One region of the Pseudodesulfovibrio alkaliphilus genome, then DNA from elsewhere that is predicted to be linked to it. Evidence: predicted binding sites of a transcription regulator. Region 1 holds the regulator's gene; each other region holds the start of a gene.
The links. Region 1 encodes sigma-54, which starts transcription at its own class of promoters, with help from an activator protein. Its sites were predicted from a motif close to CTGGCACGGNNNNTGCTT; they were not measured.
Positions count from the first base shown of each region.

Region 1 (5,638 bases):
CCGATGTTCAACACGTCAAAGGAGAAACCGCAATCATAGGCGCGTCTGGCGTCGGCGCAGTTTGAAAAGAGAACCAGAATATCGATCCGGTCGCGGTCTGAACCAAGGCTTGCCATGGCTTCCATCACCGCCTCCACCTCGACGAAGGTGCTGGCGATGGTCTGGGGGATGGCCAGAGACATGATCTCCTGCTGAAGGATGTCGTCGGCCAGCTGGTCGTTGGCCACCACAACCATGCTCGCGCCCGTGTAGGGCAGCCATGTCTCGATAATCTGTCCATGGATAAGGCGGTTGTCGATGCGAACCAGATTCATGACGCCTTGCCCTTGGCTGCGGCCCGCTTGCGGAGCATGGCACCGGCAACCTTGATGCCCTGCATTCCGGCATCCATGGCCTTATCGGCCAGGGCGTCAAGGTCCATGAGCCGGGACTGCAGTGTGGCCACCAGCATGGGCAGATTGACGCCGGTAATGACCTCAAGCCGTTCCGACTTCATGAGCGACAGGCTCATGGTGGTGGGAGAACCGCCGAAAAGATCGGTCAGGGCCACGACCCCCCTGCCCTTTTCCACGGATTTGATGGCCTTGCGGATGGCCTCCATGGATTCGTCCACGCCCCGGTCCACATCCACGCCGACGGCCAGACAGTGCTGTTGGGGCCCCAGCACCATCTCGGCCGCCTCAAGCAGAGTTTCACCAAAGGAGCCGTGTGTGACCAGCACCACGCCCACCATGGAAGTGTCTTCGTTCTTCGCGGCCATGATTATCCCAGTTCCATGTGTCTGTGTTCTATGGTGACTGCATACCCTTTTTTCTTCAGTGTCGCCAGCACCGATTCGGCCACGGCCACCGAGCGATGGCGTCCTCCGGTGCAACCCAGGGCCAGGGTGATGCGATAGCGCCCCTCGTCAGCATACAGCGGCAGGATATATGTCAGAAATTCCAGAAATCTGTCATTAAACTCCACTCCCACCTGACTGCCCAGTACAAAGTCGGAGATGGTCTTGTCCAGACCCGAAAGCGGTCGAAGCGCTTCGTCGAAATAGGGGTTTGGCAGAAAACGCAGGTCAAAGACGAAATCCGCTTCGCTCGGAACTCCGTACTTGAAGCCGAAGGTGATGATGTGTACCCGCATCCCCCGGCCCAATTCCTCGATGGCCGACCACTTTGTCTGGATCACGCGGCGCAGATCGTGGACCGAGTAGTCCGAGGTGTCGAGCACCAGATCAGCGCTGGCGCGAATGGGGTCGAGCAGCGTCTTCTCCTGTTCCAGGGCCTGTTCCAATCCCAGCGACTGGCTCTCCAGGGGGTGGGGTCTGCGGGTGGTGGCGTAGCGCCGCATCAGCTCGCCCAGCCTCGCTTCGAGAAAGAGTACCTGAGGCGAGATGCCCATGGCGGCCATCTCCTCAAAGGCGATGTCCCATCCTTCCAGGAATTCCGGCTGGCGCATATCCATGCCCAGGGCCAAACCGCGATACTTCGTGTCTTGTTTGAGGATCAGGCCTGCTATCTTGGCCGACATGCCTGACGGCAAGCCGTCGATGCAAAAAAAACCGAGATCCTCGAAAACCTTAAGTGCGGTGCTCTTGCCCGAGCCCGAGATGCCGGTCACCACGACCACGGGAAAGGTATTGGCAGGTGTCACGGCATGACTCCGGGCGGTCTAAACCTCTTCGAGGAGCTTCCAAAGCGCCTCGAAGTCCTCGGCCCCAATGAATTCGCGACGGAAAGCCTCGTCCTTGAGGACGCGTGAAACCTGGGCGAGGATACGCAAATGCATGCCGGCCACTTTTTCCGGGGCGAGTACGAGAAAGAAGATGGTGCATGGTTTGTGGTCCAGCGCCGTGAACTCGACGCCGGAAACGCTCCTGCCAACCACTACAATGACCTGTTCCAAGTCTTCGAGCTTGCCGTGGGGGATGGCAATGCCGTCGCCTATGCCCGTGGTGCCCAGGTTTTCGCGATCAAGAAGGACACGGACCGCATGGTCCGTGTCCATTTCAGGATATTTCTCCCCCACCGGGGTGAGGAGTTCCGCGAGTACCTCCGGCTTGGAGCCGGAGACGAGATCGTACAGGACAAGATCCTTGTCCAGGTAATCACCGAGTTTCATGCTTAATTTCCAGGATCGATCAGACCGAAGTCGCCGTTCTTGCGCTTGTAGATGACATTGACGCCCTCGGTCTCCGCATTGCGGAAGACGAGGAACTCGTTGTCGAGGGAGTCCAACTGCAGGGCTGCCTCGTCAACGGACATGGGCTTGGGTTCGTATGTGTCGGTTCCCACAATGGTCGGGCCGGGTTTTCCCGCCTTGCCTTCATAGGAAATGAAGTTCATCTGGACCTTGTTGCCACGGGCCTGCCTGCTGCGATCCTTCATCTTCTCGCGCATGCGTCGCAGCTGTGCCTCCAGCTTGTCGAGGACCATGTCGATGGTCGAGTACATGTCTTCGGAATCTTCATAGGCCGAGATGTGGATACCGTCGGCATTGAGGATTATATCAGCCTTGTGACGAAACTTGTCCACCAGCAGGTTGACCTGGAGGTCGGCCTCCGCGTCGGAAACATACTTGCCCACCTTTTCAAAGCGCTTCTGCGCATATCCCTTGAGATGATCAGACGGCTCAAAGTTCTTGAAAGTGAAGCTTATGTTCATACATTCCTCCTGGTTGAATGTGTGGAAAGCCTGCCTTAGAAATACTGCTTTCTCTTGGAGGACGAGGCAATGCCCATGGCGGAACGGTATTTTGCAACCGTGCGCCTGGCGATGTTCACCTCCAGTTTTTCCTGGAGAATCTCGCCGATACGCTCATCGCTCAGGGGCTTTTTCTGGTCCTCCGCGGCGATCATCTGCTTGATGAGCGCCTTGACACTTTCCGAGCCCACCTGGGAGCCGTCGTTGAGGTCCAGCGCACTGTTGAAGAAGAACTTCAACTCGAAGATGCCGTGTGGGGTGGACACATACTTGCTGGTGGTGATGCGGCTGACAGTGGACTCGTGCATCTCGATATCTTCTGCCACCTCCTTGAGGATCAGAGGTTTGAGTTTTGTCACACCTTCCTCAAAGAATTCACGCTGAAAGCGGACAATGCTCTCCACTACCTTGTACAATGTTCTCTGCCGCTGGTACAGGCTTTTCATCAGCCAGGCGGCCGAGCGCATTTTCTCCTGAAAGTAGTCCTTCTCCTTGTTTCTGGCACCCTGCATGGTTTCCATGTAATAGGAGTTCATCTGCAGCCTGGGCAGTCCGTCCTCGTTGAGAATGATGACGAAGTCGTCCCCGTATTTGTAAACGAAGACATCGGGGCTGACATAATGCGGCTCGGTGCTGGAGAAATGCGACCCGGGCATCGGGTCGAGGGTTTGCAAAAGCTCAATGTACGACTTGAGATCGTCCATGGAAATCTTGAACTTGCGGGCCAGAGGCTTGAAACGGTTCTTTTCAAGGTCTTCCAGATGATCGCGGACCAGGGAAACCAGGATGGGGTCGTCGAAGCCGAGCACTTCCATCTGGACCAGCAGACATTCCTGCGGGGTTCTCGCAGCGATGCCCACCGGGTCGAGCCGCTGAACCCGAAGGACGACGGACTCCACTTCCTCGGGCGCGACCTCGGCCATGGCCGCCATCTCTTCTGCTGACGCCTGGAGATACCCATTGTGGTCAAGGTTGCCGACAATCACCTCGCCGATGGACAACTCACGTTCGGTGAAGTCGGAAAGCCGCATCTGCCAGCCGATGTGACCTTCCAGCGATGGTTTTGAGGCCAGCCGGGCCTCGAAGGACAGCCCTTCTTCGGGAACCTCCAGATCGCGGGCCGTGGATTGCTTGGAAGTGCTCGAAAACTCACCGAGGTAGTTTTCCCAATCCGCAGTACGGACAAGCTCCTCCTCGGCCTGGGATTCGGTCAGTTTCTCGGGCTCGCGAATCTCGGTTTCCACCTCGGCTTCATCGAGAAAGGGATTCTCCATGAGCTCCTGCTGAACGGTTTCGAGCAGTTCCAGGCGGGAGAGCTGCAGGAGCTTGATGGCCTGCTGCAGCTGCGGTGTCATGACCAGCTGCTGGGAAAGCTTGAGTTGCTGCCTGAGTTCCAATCCCATATTCTAGACCTCTCGGCGCGGGCTCCACATGGCTCCGCGCCGGGGGTTCGCGACAGTTTTTTTCACCGATCCATTCAACTCCTGCTTTCAACCCTGCCACACATCAAAGCAGGAAGCAATATCTGCCTGATAACCATCTGACAAGCTTGCATTATTCAGATAGGATTATCGGCATGAAAAAAGTGTACCAACGATTCACCCCGCTGTAAATCGCCAAGAACGGATGCAAGGGGAAAAAAGACGTTTAGAGGCGGAAGTCCTCACCCAGATATATCTGACGGGCGCGACTGTCTTGCACGATCTCTTCGGGGCTGCCCTCAAGGATGACCGTGCCCTCGTAGACGAGATAGGCTCTGTCACATATGTTAAGTGTTTCCCGAACATTATGATCTGATATGAGGATGCCGATGTCCATGCTCTTCAGCACGGAGATGATCTCCTGAATGTCGATAACCGCAATGGGGTCGATGCCAGCGAAGGGCTCGTCGAGCAGGATGAACTTGGGATCCATGATCAGGGCTCGGGCTATTTCGAGCCTGCGGCGCTCACCGCCCGAGAGGAACATGGCCGCCTGGTCCGCCAGCTTGGTAATGGTGAACATTTCCAGCAACTCGTTGGCCCTCTTGTGTTGGGCGGCGGGGGGCAGATCCGTTTGCTCGAGGATTATCTGGAGATTCTCGCGTACCGAGAGTTTCTTGAAAATGGAACTCTCCTGGGGCAGATAGCTCACGCCCATGCGGGCCCGCTCGTGCAGGGGCCTGTCGGTCAGTGGTTCGCCATCAAGGGAAACATGGCCTGTATTGGGCTTCACGATGCCCACCAGCATGTAGAACGTGGTGGTCTTGCCTGCCCCATTGGGACCGAGCAGGCCGACCACCTCGCGACGGTGCACCTCAAGGTTGATACCGTGCACCACCTCCTTTTGGCCATAGCGTTTGGAGAGGTTGGCTGCGACAAGTCCGTCCGGCATCTACTGCACCTTGATCTTTTCGGGGGTCAGGAAGATGGCCTTAACGCGCTTGCCCTTGCCGCCCACCACTTCGCTGCGATTCTCGCGGACATGGAAGTTGATCACCTCGCCGGTCAGGCTGTTGGGGCCGTCCTGGAGCATGGGATCATCCTCCATGCGAAGCAGTTGATCCTCCACGAAATATGTCAGCTTGCCGCAGGTGCCCTCGGTGCTGCCTTTTTTGGCCCGCACGGTCCCTTCGGCCACGATGCGCTCAATGCCGTCCACGGAAAACTGTTTGCCGGTACTTGAGGAAAGAAAGGCCGAAAGCCGGTTGGCCCAAAGGGTCAGCTCTCCGTGCACGGCCACCACATTGCCGATAAAGGTGACAGTCCTGCTGTTTTCGTCATAGGTCATGCGATCCGAGGTGATCTTGACAGGAACCCGGCTGGGATCGACGCCCACCTGGATGGGGGCAGGCGGGGTCGGGGCGGCCGGGGCCTTGACCGAGCCCTCGCCCCGGGCCGGGCCGGAGTCTGTTGTCTGGGCGGTGTCCGTAGCGCCGGGCAGAGGCGCACCGGCCGACGGGGACG
Region 1 is NZ_WODC01000007.1:93,813-99,450, reverse strand. Features, by position in the region: gene GKC30_RS11160 (PTS sugar transporter subunit IIB) at 1-314, opposite strand, end outside; gene GKC30_RS11155 (PTS sugar transporter subunit IIA) at 311-760, opposite strand; gene rapZ (RNase adapter RapZ) at 763-1,644, opposite strand; gene GKC30_RS11145 (PTS sugar transporter subunit IIA) at 1,663-2,112, opposite strand; gene hpf (ribosome hibernation-promoting factor, HPF/YfiA family) at 2,115-2,654, opposite strand; gene rpoN (RNA polymerase factor sigma-54) at 2,690-4,096, opposite strand; gene lptB (LPS export ABC transporter ATP-binding protein) at 4,341-5,066, opposite strand; gene lptA (lipopolysaccharide transport periplasmic protein LptA) at 5,067-5,638, opposite strand, start outside.

Region 2 (5,638 bases), on a different contig from region 1:
GCCGCCGACTTGGGCCAGTTGCTCCAAGGACGGCGCATCGACAAGGTCTTTGCCCCGGCTCCTGACGTCTGGACGCTGAAATTTCAAAACGCGGGCGAGCCGCTGCATCTGATTTTCAGACCGGCCAAAACGGCCGGTCTGCTTTTTCTCTCGCCGATCAAACCGCAAAACCCCCAGGATGCCCCCGCTCAGGCCATGTGGTTCCGCAAACGGCTGCGCAACCGCAAGGTCATCGGCTGGACGGCTGACTGGCCCGCACTGCGGCTGGCCCTCGCGCTGACACCGCGCCACGAACCTCCCGGCGGCAACTACCTAGTGTTTGATCTGCGCGAAGGCATGACCCTGACCGATCGCCTGGACAACGGCTTTGGTACCCTCCCGGAATGGCCCGCCATTGAGGATGCCCTTGACGATCCCGACATCTGGCGCCGTTCGCCGCAGATTTCGCCTGCCCTGCGCAAGGCGCTGGCGGCCATTCCTCCGGCAGAGGCCCACCGGCTATACCTCGCCGTGGCATCCGGCGAGGAGCCCAGCTTCCACCTTCCGCCCGGATCCGGCGGAATACCCCTTGTCTGGGCCTCCGGCAAAAACGACCAATGCTTCGCCTCGGCTCTGGAGGCAGCCAACGCTTTTGGTCAACGAACTCTCTTCCCCCAACTTGAGTTGGAAGCCGAGCGTCCCGAGCAGCTGCAATTGCGAAGGGAGCGCAAGAAGATCATGCGCAACCTGGGAAGGCTGGGCCAGGAGGAAACGCGGCTTCGAGCCCTGGCCAACGAAAAAACCATGGCTGAAGCGCTCCAGGCCGAACTTTACCGCCTCAAGGATGCCCCGACGACGGAGGAGGTCATCGTCAACCACCCGGAGCTTGGTCCGGTCACGGTGCCCCTCAATCCGCATCTCTCGCCAACGGACAACATGGTTCTCTATTTCAAGCGCGCAGCCAAGGCCGAGCGGGGATTTCCCCATATCCTCAGACGCCGCGCCGAACTGATGGATCAACTCGACCGCCTGGACCGCGGGGAGTTGCCCACAGCCCCCCGGCCCGACGAATCCGCCATTCCCCTGCCGACCTCCTCTGCTCCGCCACCCAAGCGCTACCGGGGGCTGGCTGTCTCAGTCTTCCGTTCCAGCGACGGCTTCACCCTGGTGCGCGGCAAGAACAAACGCGCCAACCACGAGATGCTCGGCCGAGCCGCCAGTCCTTTTGACTATTGGTTTCATCTGGCGGACGGCCCAAGCTCCCATGTCATCCTCAAGCGCGACCATCCAGCGCAGGAAGTGCCCGAGCAGACCCTGACAGAGGCTGCCCGACTCTGCGCCATCAAGAGCCACAGCCGCAGTAACGGCAAGGCCGAGGTCATGTACGCCCTGGTAAAAGACGTGCGCAAGGTCAAAGGCCTGGCTCACGGCCAGGTTCTGGTGGATAAACGGCTGGGCACCCTGCGCGTGGAGCTCGACCCGGACATTGATGCAACCCTTTCACAATGAATAAGGCGCGGTTTCCCGCGCCTGAAATCACCCTCGGCCTGTCGGGCCTCCTGCTGAGCCACCCGGCTATACCATGCGGCTAAGCGGTGTGTGGCCGAGCATACCCAGAGCCAGCTGTTTCTCCTCGTTGAGACGGCTGACCACGCTTCGGCGTACCCTGTCCGTGGACGAGCCGAACTGCCCCTTGCGGGTATCATAGACGCCTTCAATGAGTCTTTCATTGAACCCTTCCTCCGACGCAGAAGCCACGAACCGATCGATAACCTTGCCGAATATCCGGGCAGCCCCCGTGGGGCCGTGCTGCACGGCCGTGCTCCACAGTACCTCGCGCAAGGCCGAAGGGGCGTTATCGAAGTCAAGCCCGGTCTGGTCGAGGATCATGGCCCGGGCGGGCGTGTACGTTTGCTCGGTGATAAAGTCGTGCTGCAACCGGCCAAACCGCTCCGGGTCCTCTGCCGCAATGGCCTTCCAGACCTCGGGCATGGCCCCCTTGGTGGAGCCGGTATCCGCCTCGCCCGCCTCACGCAGCCGCCCGGCCCAGGACGGATCGCGCTCGGCAAGATAGGTCAAAAAACTGTCCATGGTCCCCGGCTTGGAGGCTATCTGATAGGTTCCATACGAAGTGCCTCCCACCCGGTCGTAGCCGATGGCCTCCACTCCGGCCCCACCGGACTCGAAACGGGCCGAGAGGGTTCCCACCTGGGCAGTGGCCGATGCCTGACGAGCCGGACCTTCTGGATCCACCCTGGCACCGCCCTCCTGCGCCGGCTCGCGCAGCACCGCGCCGTTCCGTGGAGAAAATCCGGCCTCGTCGCGCATGAGTCGGTTGATGGTGGACAACGCATCGAACATCAGGGCGTCATTAACTATGGAAGCATCCATCCCAATGCCGCCGGAGTCCTGTCCGTAGCCTCCCTGCTCCCCAAAAAGGGTCCGCGCCATACGCATCTGCGTTTCAAAGGCGGCCTGCATGGCTCCCTCGCGCCGACCGCTCGGTCCCGCGCCTTCGCCTACCGGCTGCCTGTCGGTCTGCCCATTGGTCAACAGACGAGCGAGGGTGTCATACTCCGCTGTGGGGCTCATGGTCATGACAATCTCCAGAAGTCAAATTTTTGGCAAGTATCCATGTCTCCGCCACCACCAAAGCAAGGAGTGTGCCTTGTTGGACAAGATACTGGAATGCAAGGACAAGGATCAGGAGAGAGAATCGGCGGAAAACGGTTTGATCAGGCGGCTGTCCTGCTCAAGGAACTCGATGAGCCGCCTATGTCCGGCCGGAAAGGCATAATCATGTAGCCGCTCCGGAGATACAAATCCGCCCGCCACCGCCTCGTTGAAGACCGGCTGCGGCTCACGGGGCCCGACATACCGGCACAGGTAGCAATGCATGGTCACCCGGTATCGTGTATAGGCGTAGGTTATCACAGTAAGTTTTTCGAGCGGTTCCACTGCAAGCTCCACCTCCTCGCGGAACTCGCGCACAAGAGCCTGCCTCGGGGTTTCCCCCTGCTCCACGCACCCGCCGGGAAATTCCCACAACCCCGGCCAGACATCATCAGGCCGCCGTTTCTGAATAAGCACCCTGCCCTGGTGGAGAAGAACCCCGGAGGCCATCTCGATGCGCAGGACATCCCTGCGGGGTCTGATCACAGGCCGCGATTCGGCCACTCCGGCGGCCCGAGCCAGGCAGTGAGAGGCCACAGGACACTGTGTACATCCCGGACGCCGGGAACAAACCAAGGCGCCAAGTTCCATGAGAGCCTGATTGAAATCGCCAGGATTCCCGGCAGGGATGAGGGAGCGCACGGCCTGCTCCACGGTCCGTCTGACCGGGGCCTCGCTCACTGGCGAGTCCAGGTCGAGCAGACGGGCGAAGACGCGCAGCACATTGGCGTCCACCGCCGGTTCGGGCAGACCAAAGGCGATGCTGGCAACCGCTCCGGCGGTGTAGGGACCAACCCCTGGCAACGCCCTGATGACTGCGGGATCGGAAGGAAAGACACCCCCGTGCTCGCGAACCAGGATGGCCGCGCTACGCTGGATATTGCGGGCTCGGGAGTAGTAGCCGAGCCCCTCCCAGGATTTCAGCACATCCTCCTCTTTGGCACGGGCCAGGGTGATGAGATCGGGAAAACGATCCATCCAGCGCGTGAAGTAACTCACAACACGGTCCATCTGGGTCTGCTGGGCCATGATCTCGGAAATCCAGATGGCATAGGGCGAAGGGTCGCGCCGCCAGGGCAGATCGCGACCGTTGACACGGTACCAGTCGAGCAGATGCGTGGTGAAAAGTTTCCCGTCCATGACGGGCAAGGTCTACCCGCCCCGGGCCTGATTGGCAACTGCCTCCGCAGCCCTGGCCGCAGCCTCCTGGTCACCAAGGTAGTACCGATTGATGGCCTTGAGGCCGTCATCCAGTTCGTAGACCAGGGGCAGGCCTGTGGGGATGTTCAGCTTGGTGATGGCCTCATCGTCCATGGCATCGAGATATTTGACCAGGCCGCGCAGGGAATTGCCGTGGGCCACGATGATCACCCGCTGCCCGGCGCGAATCTGCGGAGCCACGATGTCAAACCAGTAGGGCATGGTCCGGGCGATGGTCTGTTCAAGACTCTCACAGCGCGGCACTTGGGCCGAAGAAATCGATGCGTAGCGCCGATCCCGGCCAGGATGGCGTTCGTCGTCCAGATCAAGGGGGGGCGGGGGCATGTCATAACTGCGTCGCCAGACAAAGACCTGTTCATCCCCATACCGTGCGGCGGTCTCTGCCTTGTTCAGCCCCTGAAGCGCCCCGTAATGCCGCTCGTTCAACCGCCAAGTCTTGAACACCGGCAACCACATCAGGTCAAGCTCCTCCTGAAGCAGCCACAGGGTACGGATGGCCCGACGCAACAACGAGGTATGCGCAACATCAAAATCAAAACCACCCTCACGCAGCAGACGGGCGCCCTCAACAGCCTCTCGTACGCCCTGGGCCGTCAGGTCCACATCGGTCCAGCCGGTGAATCGGTTTTCCAGATTCCATTCGCTTTGCCCGTGCCGAACCAAAACGAGTTTGTGCATACCACCTCCGTTTGCTGAACATCATGGCATGCTTTCATTGTTACCCGCAAATCGCGGCGAATGGAAGGAGGGTGGACGAAGAATCAGTAGCGACGCGGAGCGCTCTGGCGCATCTCCTCGTCAAGCTGTTCGAATAGCTCCCGCTTGCGCTTCTCGAAAGTGAAGGCGCTCTTGATGGCTGCCAAAGCCAGGCATAGGATGCTTAAGATGATGATCAGCCCCTTGGTGAACTCCCAACGCTGGCTGCGGATGACATCGAGAATCCAGTTTCCCTGCACATCACGCGCAAAATAGAGCAGTCCGGGAATGGATACCAGCGCAAGCCCGAGCCCAACAAGCTCGAACCAGATGAAGTTGCGGCCGAGCATGAGCACAAAAAGGGTGCCGTCGCGAATGATGCGCAGCGTCACCAACCGCCCCTGCAAGGCGTCGATGCGTTCCTCAATCTCGTCGAGGAACCGGAGGGACTTGCGAAAATTGTCGGCGTCCTTGAGGGGCTGGGTCTTGATCCAGTTGATCTTGTCCACGCAGAAGTTGAAATCCCTGTTGAACTCCAGCAACAGCTTGGGAAAGGGGAACCAGGCCGCCTCCTTCTGAATGGTCCTGACCCGGTCAGCCTGGTATTCGATGTTGGCTGTGATCCTCTTGACCTCCCGTTTGACCTCATCGTCCAGCCCGGCAGTAAATTTTTCCGCCCCCCGGATCAAAAGCCGGTAAGCCACGAAGTTGGTGGTGGCACCGAGCTTGCGCAACCTGTCCAACTCCTCGCTGGCCGTCTCGAAAAAGGGATGACTCTCGTCGAACCGCTTGCCGATGTCCTCGGTCAGCCGGGTGACGACATCGCGGGTCTCCGCAGCCTGCTTCTCCGCCTCGCTCCACCATTCCCACAGAGAACTCATGAGCTGGACACGTCCGCGATCCAGTTCAGGGTCCACAAGAATGCGGTTGAAGACAAATGGATCACGGCCGATAAGATCCGAAAACATATCCATGGCCTGGCCGGTGAACCCCATCTTGACCATGCAAACGGCCTGCCGGTAGACTGGATCAATCCAGGTGGGAGAAAAGCTGCTGGCGTGCCGGTAGG
Region 2 is NZ_WODC01000002.1:271,735-277,372, reverse strand. Features, by position in the region: gene GKC30_RS05070 (NFACT RNA binding domain-containing protein) at 1-1,488, shown strand, start outside; gene GKC30_RS05065 (VgrG-related protein) at 1,555-2,571, opposite strand; gene mutY (A/G-specific adenine glycosylase) at 2,683-3,792, opposite strand; gene gpmA (2,3-diphosphoglycerate-dependent phosphoglycerate mutase) at 3,805-4,551, opposite strand; gene GKC30_RS05050 (tetratricopeptide repeat protein) at 4,635-5,638, opposite strand, start outside.
Region 2: GKC30_RS05065 (VgrG-related protein) is a predicted target of sigma-54. The motif match lies at 2,632-2,649, and genes of this name have one in related genera.

Region 3 (5,638 bases), on a different contig from region 1:
TAGCCGAAGAGCTCGCTCTCCAGCAGGTCGTCGGGCAGGGCAGCGCAATTGACCTTGATCAGGGGACGAGAGGCGCGGTTGCTGGCCCGGTGCAGTCCCTCGGCCACCAGCTCCTTGCCTGTTCCCGACTGGCCCAGGATGAGCACCGTGGCCTCGGTGGGGCCGGCCTGGGCGATGAGGTCGCGCACCCGCTCGATGCCGGGGCTGGCCCCGATGAACTTCAGGTCGCCGCCCGCCTCGGCCTTGAGCCGCACGTTTTCGCGGACAAGCTTGTGGTACTCGAAAGCCTTGCCCAGAACCACGGTCAGCTCTTCGTTGTCCGCAGGCTTGGTCAGGTAGTCGAAGGCCCCGCGTTTCATGGCGTCCACGGCGCTGCCCACGCTGCCGAAGGCAGTCAGCAGGACCACGGGCATGCCCTGGCGGCGCATCTGCAGCTCCTTGAGCAACTGCATGCCGTCCATGCCCGGCATTTTCATGTCCACCAGGGCCACGTCGGGCATGGTGCCGGATTCGGCAGCCTCGGCCAGCAAGGTCAGGGCGCGTTCGCCCGAGGGAGCGTCAAGCACGGTCCAGCCGTCATCCTCAAGAACGGCCCGGACCATGAGCCGATGACCCGGCTCGTCATCCACCACGAGTACCACGCGATCCTCGATCATGTATCCTCCCGGCGGCCTGCCCCGTCCTGCCCGGACAGGGGGCTGCCATTTCCTTGTGATGTCGTCTCCCGGGTCCGCTCCGGCAGGTCCGGTGCGCCTGGGCCTTCCGGCTGATCCCCCTGCGATGCCTCCCCGTCGGGCGGCGCGTCGGGGAAAAAGAGGCGCACCGTGACGCCCTGCCCCGGCTGCGATTCCATCCCGGCCCGCCCCCGGTGGGCGCGCATGATGTTCTGGACGATGGCCAGACCGAGCCCGGTGCCGGTCTTCTTGCCGGTGACAAAGGGCTTGAATGCGTCGTCGGCTATGCCCGGGTCCATGCCGGGACCGTCGTCCGAGACCAGGACGCACACCCCGCCCTCGACCCGCTCGCTCGTCAGCCGGATATGCCCCGGCTTTCCGCACTCGTCGCAATCGCCGATGGCGTCGAGGCTGTTACTGATGAGATTGAGCAGCACCTGTCGCAGCGCATCCTGATCGGCATAAACCACGGGCTGGACAAAATCGAATTCCGGTTCGACCCGTTTGCTCTTGAAGTCGAAACGCATGAGTTGACGCAGAGATTCGCCCACCGCGTTCAGGTCCGTCTCCTCGGGGTCAAGCCGTCGGGGCCGGGCCAGATAGAGCAGGTCCGTGACCACGCGGTTGAGGCGGTCGGCCTCCTGGACCATGGTGGCGGCGTATTGGTCAAGGGGGGGCTGGCCCTTGAGCTTGGCGGCGAAGAGCTGGGCAAAACCGCGCAGGGAGCTTAAGGGGTTGCGCACTTCATGGGCCACGCCCGCAGCCAGGGAGCCGATGGCCGCCAGCCGTTTGGCCTCGTTCAGGTTCTCCTCCAGGGAGCGGATCTGGGTGCGGTCGCGGATAAGCACCAGCCGCTGGCCCAATTCGGGCGCGGCGTCCTCGTCCACCCCCTGGAAGGGCAGGGAAAGGATCTCCAGGCGTCGTCCCTGGTAGTCGAACTGCTCCCAGTTGTAGGACGCGGATCCGGCCTTGCCGCCCGGCTCGCGGGCAAAGGGAAAGCCGGCCCAGTCCACGCCGAGGATCTCGGGCGCACCGTCCTCGCCGGCCGGGGCCAGCAGCCGCTTGGCAGAATGGTTGGCAGCCATGATCTCGCCGGTTTCGGAGAGGGTGACAAGGCCGTCGGGCATATTGTCGAGCAGTTTGTTCTGGAAGCGCTCCATGCGTACGAGCTTGCGCCCTTCGTCGCGCCGCCGCAGATAGGCGAAGGCCAGGGACCACAGCCCCACAGCGGCCAGGAAGACATAGCCGGTCTGATAGGTGGCCGCCCTGCGGTACTGGCGGAACTGGGCCAGATGCTTCTCGGCGTTGAGTCCCACCAGCAGATAGACCGGGGCCACGTCGATATCGAGAGGACCGTCAAGCCCCGGGTCGCGGCCCATGCCCGGACCCATCATGCCGTGCTCCATCATCCCCGGCCCCGCGCCGCGGGTCCCGCCCCGGCCGGAATCGCGCTGGGGCACCGGCTCGCCCCGGCTCAGAAGAGCCGAGTCGGCCCGGACCCGGATGCCGGAAACGAGCACGGCCCGCTTGTTCATCTCGGCCATGGCGTGGAAGGCCCTGCCGGGCTCCAGGTCGCGGGTAACCATGTCAGGCAGGGAGATGATGGGACTGCCCGACTCCCTGTCCGACGAGGCCAGGGGGATGCCGTCGGCGTCGCACAGGGCTATGAAGACGATGTCGTCCGATTTGGAAAGCTCGGAGAACAGGTCTTCGGCCATGGAGGGGAAGATGGGGGCCACCTGGGGATTGGTGCGCAGGGAGCGGACTATGCGCGAGAGATTGTTGTCCACCCCGCGCAGGATGGAGCCGCCGGTCATGATGATGTGGCCCTCGACGATTTCTCGCTGGTGCGCGATGGATCGCCATGTCAGGTACAGGCTGCCAAGGCCCAGCACGATGAGGGCCAGGACCAGGGCCACCAGCGGGCCTTTCTCTTTACCAGTGGAATTGATTTCCATGAACGCGCCTAGCCCCCTTGGTGTCGCCGCAGGAATATCCCGAACCGGAGCCGGGCAAGGGGAGATGCCCGGTCCGGATCACGGATGTACCATTATTCCGCACCGGACGAAACCGCAAGCCACCCTGCGGGATATCCCCGAAAGGCGACGCCCGCCGCCATGTCCGGCGCACGGAAACGGAGCGGCATTCCCCATGAATGACCGCCCCGCCCGTCCTGTTTTTCCGCAGTGTTCGGAAATACCTGTCCTTTAGGAACGACGCGGCTCGCCGCAAGGCCCGCATCCACCGTCAAAACTGCGTCCGTACACCTTGCCGAAGGCGGGGCAGTCATCAGGGCCAAATCCCTTGCCGAAACCGCGGCCCTTGGGGCCAAAGGGCGCCTCGATGCCGGTCTCCCTGGTCAGTTCGTCGTTCATGGCGGCACGCAGCTCGCCCATCTTCTCGCGCAGGTTGCGCATCTCGGCCACCAGGGAGCCGAGCTTCTTCTCATCGGCCTTGCCGCCGTTGATCATGGCCTGCATGGTGGCGTGCTTGGTCCACAGGGAGTCGCGAAGCTGATCCATCTGCGGGCGGTACTTCTCGAAGATGGCCTCCACGGCCGCCTGCTTCTCCGGGGTGAGTTGGGCGTAGGGATTCTGTCCGGCTGGGCCGGGGCCGCAGTAGCCGCGGCCATGGCCGGGACCGGCAATGGCCCAGCCCGCCAAGGCGAGGACAAGGATCGTCGCCAGGGCGGTGGTGGTAATGTTTCTCTTGGTCATGCGGGTTCCTCCATGTTGCTGTGGGTGTGTTTTTCAGGCAGGCCGAAAGCCGACCTGCCTGGCTCTGCTCAAGCATACCCCATGCCAATGTTTTTCATGTGCAAATCCATGGAGATAGAGCGTACGGCCTGGCGCAAGTCGGTCAAAAGTGCTTTTTTCTGCACAAAAAGTGTTCCCAAATTTGCACAAAATGCCCCGCGCATCAAGTCCTGGGCTCATGCCGGGCACATGCTCATTTCCTTTCGGCATGAGACATGATAGGGGGAGCTTGCCGCGCTTCATCAAGCCGCGAGCCTTGGAGGAACCATGTCCGAGAGACTGCCCTGGCCCGAGTATTTCATGCGTATCGCCCATCTGGTGGCCCAGCGGTCCACCTGCACCCGCCGGGCGGTGGGAGCCATCGCCGTGCGCGGCAAGCGCATCCTGGCCACCGGCTACAACGGGGTGCCCACCAACATCGCTCATTGCGAGGAGGCGGGCTGCCTGCGCGAAAGACTGGGGATTCCCTCGGGCGAGCGCCACGAGCTGTGCCGGGGTCTCCATGCCGAGCAAAACGTCATCATCCAGGCCGCCACCCACCACCTGGACCTGACCGGGTGCAACATATACTGCACCACCAAGCCCTGCATCCTGTGCACCAAGATGCTCATCAACTGCGAAGTGAAGACCATCTATTACGCCCAGAACTACCCCGACGAGCTCTCGGAGCAGATGCTCGACGAGGCCGGAGTGAAGCATGTGTTCATGGAAGGCGACTTCCTCTAGCGCCGCATTCATGGCCCGGGCCGCGGAGCTGGCCCGGCTGGGGCGCGGAACCACGGCCCCCAACCCCTGCGTGGGCGCGGTGCTGGTGCGCGACGAACGCATTGTGGCCGAGGGGTGGCACATGCGCTACGGCGGCCTGCATGCCGAGCGCGAGTGTCTGGTGGATGCCCGCAGCAAGGGGATCGACCCACGCGGGGCCGCCATGTTCGTCACCCTTGAGCCCTGCAACCACCACGGCAAGACGCCGCCCTGCACCCAGGCCCTTATCGACGCGGGCGTGGCCAGGGTCGTGATCGGTACCCGCGATCCCAACCCGGTGGCCGCCGGGGGCGTGGAGCGGCTCGCCGCCGCAGGCCTGGAGATCGAAGTGGGCGTCCTTGAAGAGGTCTGCCGCGACCTCATCGCCGACTTCCTGGTCTGGCAGACCACCCACTCCACGTTCAACATCGTCAAGATGGCCGCCACCCTGGACGGCAAGATCGCCTCGCGCCAGCGCAGACCAGAGCCCGTTTCCTGTCCCGAGTCCTTTGCCCGGGTTCACGAACTGCGCGCCCGGGCAGACGCGGTCATCGTGGGCGGGACCACCTTCCGTGCCGACGACCCGAGCCTGACCTGCCGTGCGCCGGGCTTGGCCGATGACTTCCTCCAGCCCTATGGGGTGGTCGTCACATCGCGCCTGCCCGTCAACCCGGACGACCATGTTCTGACCCGCCAGCGCCCGGAGCGGACCATATTCATGACCACCCGTGAAAGCGCCCGCAGCTCCGAGGCCGACAGGCTGCGCGGCCGGGGCAGTAGCGTCTGGCCCCTGCCCGGATCCGCAGGCGGACTCAACCTCGCGGTGGGCCTGGAGCGCCTGCGCTTCGACCTGGGCTGCCACACCAGCCTGTGGGAGGGGGGCGGACGGCTCGCCATGCAATGCGTCGACCAGGGGCTGGCCGACGAGATCGTTCATTTCGTGGCCCCGCGCATCCTGGGCGACGAATCCGCACCCTCTGCCTATGCGGGCCACGGGGAACGCTCCATGGCAGAGGCCGCCAACTTCCGCATCATCGACACCCGTCGCTCGGGCGATGACATCATGATCACCCTGCGGCCCAGATAGACCGGCGGTTTACTCCGCACCGGACGCCTGCTACAACCACGGACGACAACCAAGCGAGGAGACGCCATGTTTACGGGACTGGTCATGGGCATGGGCCGCGTAGAGGCGGCGGAAGGGCGCGGCGCTGAAACCCGGCTGCGCATCCGCGCCTTGTTTCCCCTTTACGATATTGAGGCGGGCGAATCCATCGCTGTCAACGGCGTCTGCCTGACCGTGGAGACCTTTGGCGACGGCTGGTTCACGGCCTATGCCAGCCGCGAGACCCTGTCCGTCACCAGCCTGGGTGCGCTCAAGGTCGGCTCGCGGGTCAACCTGGAGCGGGCCATGGCCCTGGGCGACCGCCTTGGCGGACACATCGTTTCCGGTCATGTGGATTG
Region 3 is NZ_WODC01000001.1:542,008-547,645, reverse strand. Features, by position in the region: gene GKC30_RS02625 (sigma-54-dependent transcriptional regulator) at 1-656, opposite strand, end outside; gene GKC30_RS02620 (two-component system sensor histidine kinase NtrB) at 653-2,632, opposite strand; gene GKC30_RS02615 (Spy/CpxP family protein refolding chaperone) at 2,882-3,391, opposite strand; gene GKC30_RS02610 (deoxycytidylate deaminase) at 3,698-4,156, shown strand; gene ribD (bifunctional diaminohydroxyphosphoribosylaminopyrimidine deaminase/5-amino-6-(5-phosphoribosylamino)uracil reductase RibD) at 4,167-5,261, shown strand; gene GKC30_RS02600 (riboflavin synthase) at 5,328-5,638, shown strand, end outside.
Region 3: GKC30_RS02615 (Spy/CpxP family protein refolding chaperone) is a predicted target of sigma-54. The motif match lies at 3,462-3,479, and genes of this name have one in related genera.

Region 4 (5,638 bases), on a different contig from region 1:
GCGATTGGGCTTGCCCTTGAGGTACTGGTCCACCTCGGCGTCGGCCAGAACCCATTTCTCCTCGACCGTGCCGAGCAGCGAGCGGTCCTCGCGCATCTGGGCCGGGATGAGCCGGGTGAATCCGCGGCTGACCAGATAGCTGAGGTCATCCTCCAGGGCGTAATCGCCCATTTTCCTGGCCTCTTCGCGATAGTTGACCTCCACCAGCAGCTCGCCCTGCTTGAAGGCGCTCAAGGCAGTGGAAACGATGTTGGTAAAGAAGAACACAAGAAACGCGGCGGCCATGAAGATAGCGCCGTAGGCATAGACGCGATAGCGTTTGTCGCGCCCTGCCCGCCGTTTGAGAACCTTCGGATCAATGGAATATTGCATGGTGTCCGCCTATTCGTATTGCTGTCTGAAGCGCCGGATGACCACCAGCGAAATGACGTTGAGAACCAAGGTGACCACCAGGAGCACGAGCCCCAGGCCGTAGGCTGCGAGGGTCTCCGGGCTGTCAAAGGCCTGGTCCCCGGTCAGGGCGTCCACGATGCGCACGGTAACAGTGGTCATGCCCTCAAGGGGATTCCAGGTCAGGTTGGCCCGCAGTCCGGCGGCCATGACCACGATCATGGTTTCGCCCACCGCCCGCGACACGGCCAGCAAAAAGGCGGAGATGATACCCGGCAGCGCAGCAGGCAGGACCACGGTCTTGATGGTCTCGGACTGGTACGCGCCCATGGCCAGCGAGCCCTCGCGCAGGGAGTTGGGCACAGAGGTGATCACATCGTCGGACAGGGACGAGACAAAGGGGATGATCATCACCCCCATGACCAGACCCGGCGCCAGCGCGTTGGTGTAGTCCGCCTGCAGGCCGAAATAATCCGCCGCCTCCACCACCAGGGGGCTGACCGTGATGGCCGCGAAGAAGCCATAGACCACGGTGGGGATGCCTGCCAGAATCTCCAGGGCGGGCTTGGCCACCTTGCGAAAGGCCGGAGAGGCGTACTCGGCCGTGCAAATGGCCGCGAACAGCCCGATGGGAATGGCCACCAGCATGGCGATTCCCGTGATCATGAAGGTACCCGCAAAGAGCGGGATGGAGCCGAACATGCCCTCGACGCCGTGGTCGCCGGCCGAAACGCCGTCCGGGCTCCAGTTGGTGCCGGTGATGAAATCCCACAGGCTGACGATCTGGAAAAAGCGCATGGCCTCGAAAACCACCGAGAGGACAATGCCGATGGTGGTCAGGATGGAGACGAGCGAAGCCGCGAACAGCAGCTTGACCACCACATCTTCCACCTTTGCCCGCGCACGCAGGCTCGGCTTGACGGCCATGAGACCGAGATAGAGCCCGCATGCGGCCAGTATCATCACGGTTGCCACAAGCGCCGTGCCCGGCACCTCGGCCATTCCGGTCAACTGAAGCACGGCGGCCAGCACCGAGGCCAGCAGGGCGGGCGACAGGGTGCATATCACCGCGAACCAGCCGTAACTGCCAGGGGTGGATTGAAATTTCTCCCCCTCGAAACGGGTCGAGAAGGTTTTCTTGGTGGCTAGGAAATAGGCCACCACCGCAAGGGGCAGCAGGCCGCACCCGAGGTAGAGAAAAATGGTACCTGTATCCACTATCGCCTCTGCTTGGACCGTCGGGGCAGAGAGCGCCCCCGTGCGGGCCGGTCTGTTTTGATTGCGATGGACTGATCAACGCTCAAAGAGACCGGCCCGGATGCCGGGCCGGTCTCTTTCAGATACGGTTGCGTTACTTCTTCAGGTCTTCCAGGGTCAGGTTCTTGTAGGACAACACATCCTTCTGGACCTTGGCGCGCAGGTCGTCGGCCAGGGGCACGAGACCGATGCGCTTGAGCAGGCCGTTGGTGCCGATCATCTTCTCGCTCATGAACAGCTCGAGGTATTCCTTCATGCCCGGAACCTTATCGAGGTGAGCCTTCTTGATATAGAAGAACAGGGAGCGGGAGATGGGGTATTCGCCGCTGGCGATGGCCTTGGGAGTGGCCTCCACGCCGTTGATCTTGGCACCCTTGATGCGGTCGGTGTTCTCGCCCAGGAAGGAGTAGCCGAAGATGCCGAAGGCGTCCATGTCCTTGGTCAGCTTCTGGACAATAAGGTTGTCGTTTTCACCGGCAGGCACATACGCGCCGTCCTGGCGCACTGCACTGTAGTTTTCGCCCTTCCCCTTGGGGGAAATGGCATCGTAGAGGGCACCGTTGGCCTTGGCAAAGCGACCGATGACCATCTCGGCAAAGGCGTCGCGGGTGCCGGAAGAGGTCGGCGGGCCGTAGAAGACGATCTTGCGTTTGGGCAGGGCCGGATTGATCTGGTCCCAGGTCTTGTAGGGGTTTGTCACCAGCTTGCCGTCAACAGGCACCATCTCCATTGTGGCCAGGGCCAATTCGGCCAGGGTGATGGAGAAATCGGGGTTCGAGATGTTCTGGGCCACGGCGATACCGTCGTAGCCGATGAGCACCTCGGTGATCTCGGTGATGCCGGCGGCCTGGGCGGCCTCCCACTCGGAGGTCTTCATGCGGCGCGAGGCGTTGGTGATGTCCGGGGTGTCCATTCCAGCGCCCTGGATGAAGAGCTTGAACCCGCCGCCCGAGCCGGTGGACTCGACCACAGGGGACTTGAACTGGGTGGTGGCGCCGAACTCCTCGGCCACATAGCTGGAGAACGGAAAAACGGTGCTGGAGCCGACGATCTTGATCTGATCGCGGGCATGGGCCATGCTGGCACCAAAGGTGAGAATGGCGACAGCGACAAGCAGCTTGACGAATTTACGCATCGAGAGGTCTCCTCAAAAGAATGTTTGTAAAAAAAACAGGAATTCCGTGTTTGGCTTGGGAGACACTAGCCCCGCTCTGTTACAACACCATGGGATGGTTGTTACGCTTTGGTGACATGTTACAGCCGCCGGGAGGGCGTTGCTTGGGCAGGCGAGTGTACATTCGCCCTGCCGGATGCCCCGGTTTCTTCAGCTCAAGTTTGCAGATATGTACACTGATGGTTGAAATATGACATTTTTGTCGCCACGCCCCTTGACCAGGAATGAGTAAGTTTTTGATTTTAAAAGAACTTTTTCTTGATCGATTGTGGCATCGACCTTGCTTGGGGCGGGCATGGCTCCCACTGTCCACGGACTCAAACTCTCAGCCCTGCTGGCCATCTGCCAGGTCATCGACAAGGCGCTTCATCTCGAATCCGCCCTGGACGGTGTGCTTGGCATCCTCTCCGAACAACTCAGCATGCAGCGGGCCACGGTCACTCTCTTTGATCCCGAGACCGGACACCTGTCCATCAACGCCTCCTACGGCCTGACGAGAGAAGAGAAACAGCGCGGGGTCTACCGCCTCGACGAGGGCGTCACCGGACGCATCTTCCAGACCGGCGAGCCCTTCTTCGTGCCCGACATCGACAAGGAGCCCCTGTTTCTCGACAAGACCGGGTCGCGCAAGCTTCGCCGGGGCATGATCTCCTTTATCGGAGTTCCCATCGTCCTGCACGGCGAGCCCATCGGCGTCCTCAACGTGGACCGTCTCTTCGAGGATGAAATCGCCTTTGAGGAGGACGTGGATTTTCTCAAGGTGGTGGCCACCCTCATCGCCCAGTTCATCAGCCTCAACGAAAAGATCATGGAGCGCGAGGCGGTGCTCAAGCGCGAGAACACTTCGCTCAAGTACCAGATATCCAAGAGCACCAAGGGCCCGTATATCGTGGGCCAAAGCACGCCCATGATCGAAGTGCAGCGGCAGATCGAAAAGGTCTCGCCCACCAGGGCCACGGTGCTGCTCCTGGGCGAATCCGGCGTGGGCAAGACGCTCATCGCCCGCATCATCCACGAGCTTTCCGACCGCCAGGGTCATCCCTTCATCAAGGTCAACTGCGCCTCCATACCGGCCAATCTTCTGGAATCAGAGCTTTTCGGCCACGAGAAGGGGGCCTTTACCGGAGCCACCAACACCCGGCCCGGCCGATTCGAGGAGGCGGACAAGGGCACCCTCTTCCTCGACGAGATCGGCGAGCTGCCCATGGCGCTCCAGGCCAAGCTGTTGCGGGTCATCCAGGACAAGGAGCTGGAGCGCCTCGGCTCCAACAGGACACGCCACATCGACGTACGCATCCTGACTGCCACCAACCGCGATCTGGGCGAGCTGGTGGAGCACGGCCATTTCCGGCTCGATCTCTTTTACCGGCTCAACGTGTTTCCCATCCGGGTACCCTCGCTGCGCGAGCGAAAGGACGACATCACCGGCCTGCTCAACCATTTTCTGAGCGAGGTGGCCGAAAACTACGGCCGCCACATCCACTTCACGCCCACGGCCCTGGACGCCCTGATCCGCTATGACTGGCCGGGCAACGTGCGCGAGATGCAAAACCTCATAGAGCGGCTGGTGATCATGTCCGACAGCGAGCGCGTCAGCCTCGAGTTTCTCAAGTCCTACCTCGCTCCGGGCCAGACGGCGGTGATTCAGGAAGCGCTCCACCCCAACGGCGAGCCCGGCCACTGCACCTCCCTCAAGGAGGTGGAGCGCAACGAGGTCATGGCCGCACTGGAGCGCAGCGGATGGGTCCAGTACAAGGCGGCCGACGCCCTGGGCCTCTCTGCCCGTCAGATGGGGTACCGGGTCAAGAAATACGGCCTGGAAAGCATGATCGCCGAGGGCCGCGCCAGACTGCGACGCTTCCGCTGACCCTGCGTCAAGCAGAGCAGCCCCGGAACCGGGAAGGGAACGAATCTCCCCAACACACCTCCCCATCCCAATGAGACCCGCCCCGTCGGCCAATGACCGGCGGGGCGGGTCCGCATGAAAATCCACACCCGGCCTGGGCCGGGTTCCCGGAGAAAGCGTCAGCCGCAGCTCGCTCCGGTGCCGGTGCAGCAGCCGCCCGCGATGCCGCCCCGCCGCCCCTTGAGCACCTTCAGATCGCCGGTCTCATAGATGGCCCGCAGCGCGTCCTCAATGAGCCCGGTGACAACGTGCGGGGACACCCCGTGCTCCTCCAGAAGCATCCTCGGCGTCTCGCCCATGGCCGCGGCAAGCACGGCGCGACAGTCGCCAAGCAACGCGGCCAGATCCGCCCAGCGCTGAGGGCCGCACCCGGCTGGCGGGGCCTGGCGCTCCTCGACCAGACGATAGCCGCCCTCGCCTTGCCCCCATATCTGAAAGGCTCCGGCCTCGCCCAGGTGCTGGTTGACCAACATGCCCTCCCGAGAGGCCACGGCCACATACGGCCGGGCCAGAACCTCCTTGAGCGACTTGAGCTTGGCGCACGCCTGGAGTGTGCCGCACAAAGCCCCGGACTGATCGTCCCCGAGCAGCCCCACGGCATCGGCCCGGCACCGCTTGCAGTGGGTCATCTGATTGATGAACCCGCCCGCGGCCCTGCGAAGGGGCAGGACCACCTCGGGTCCGGGCTCGCCAAGACCGGCAAACGGGGTGTCCTGCGCAGGCTTGAGGGGGATCATGTTCTGGATGTCGGCCCCCAGTCCGGCCACCATTCGGGCCACCTCGGGCAGATGGTCCTCATTGACACCAGGGATAATGATGGAATTGATCTTGACCACGATGCCGCGCTCCTTGAGCCCCCTGATGGCGGCCAGCTGGCGCTCAAGGAGCAGCGCCGCGCCACGCTCCCCCCG
Region 4 is NZ_WODC01000006.1:92,109-97,746, reverse strand. Features, by position in the region: gene pstA (phosphate ABC transporter permease PstA) at 1-372, opposite strand, end outside; gene pstC (phosphate ABC transporter permease subunit PstC) at 382-1,608, opposite strand; gene GKC30_RS10160 (PstS family phosphate ABC transporter substrate-binding protein) at 1,742-2,782, opposite strand; gene nifA (nif-specific transcriptional activator NifA) at 3,117-4,688, shown strand; gene GKC30_RS10150 (radical SAM protein) at 4,847-5,638, opposite strand, start outside.
Region 4: nifA (nif-specific transcriptional activator NifA) is a predicted target of sigma-54. The motif match lies at 3,090-3,107, and genes of this name have one in related genera.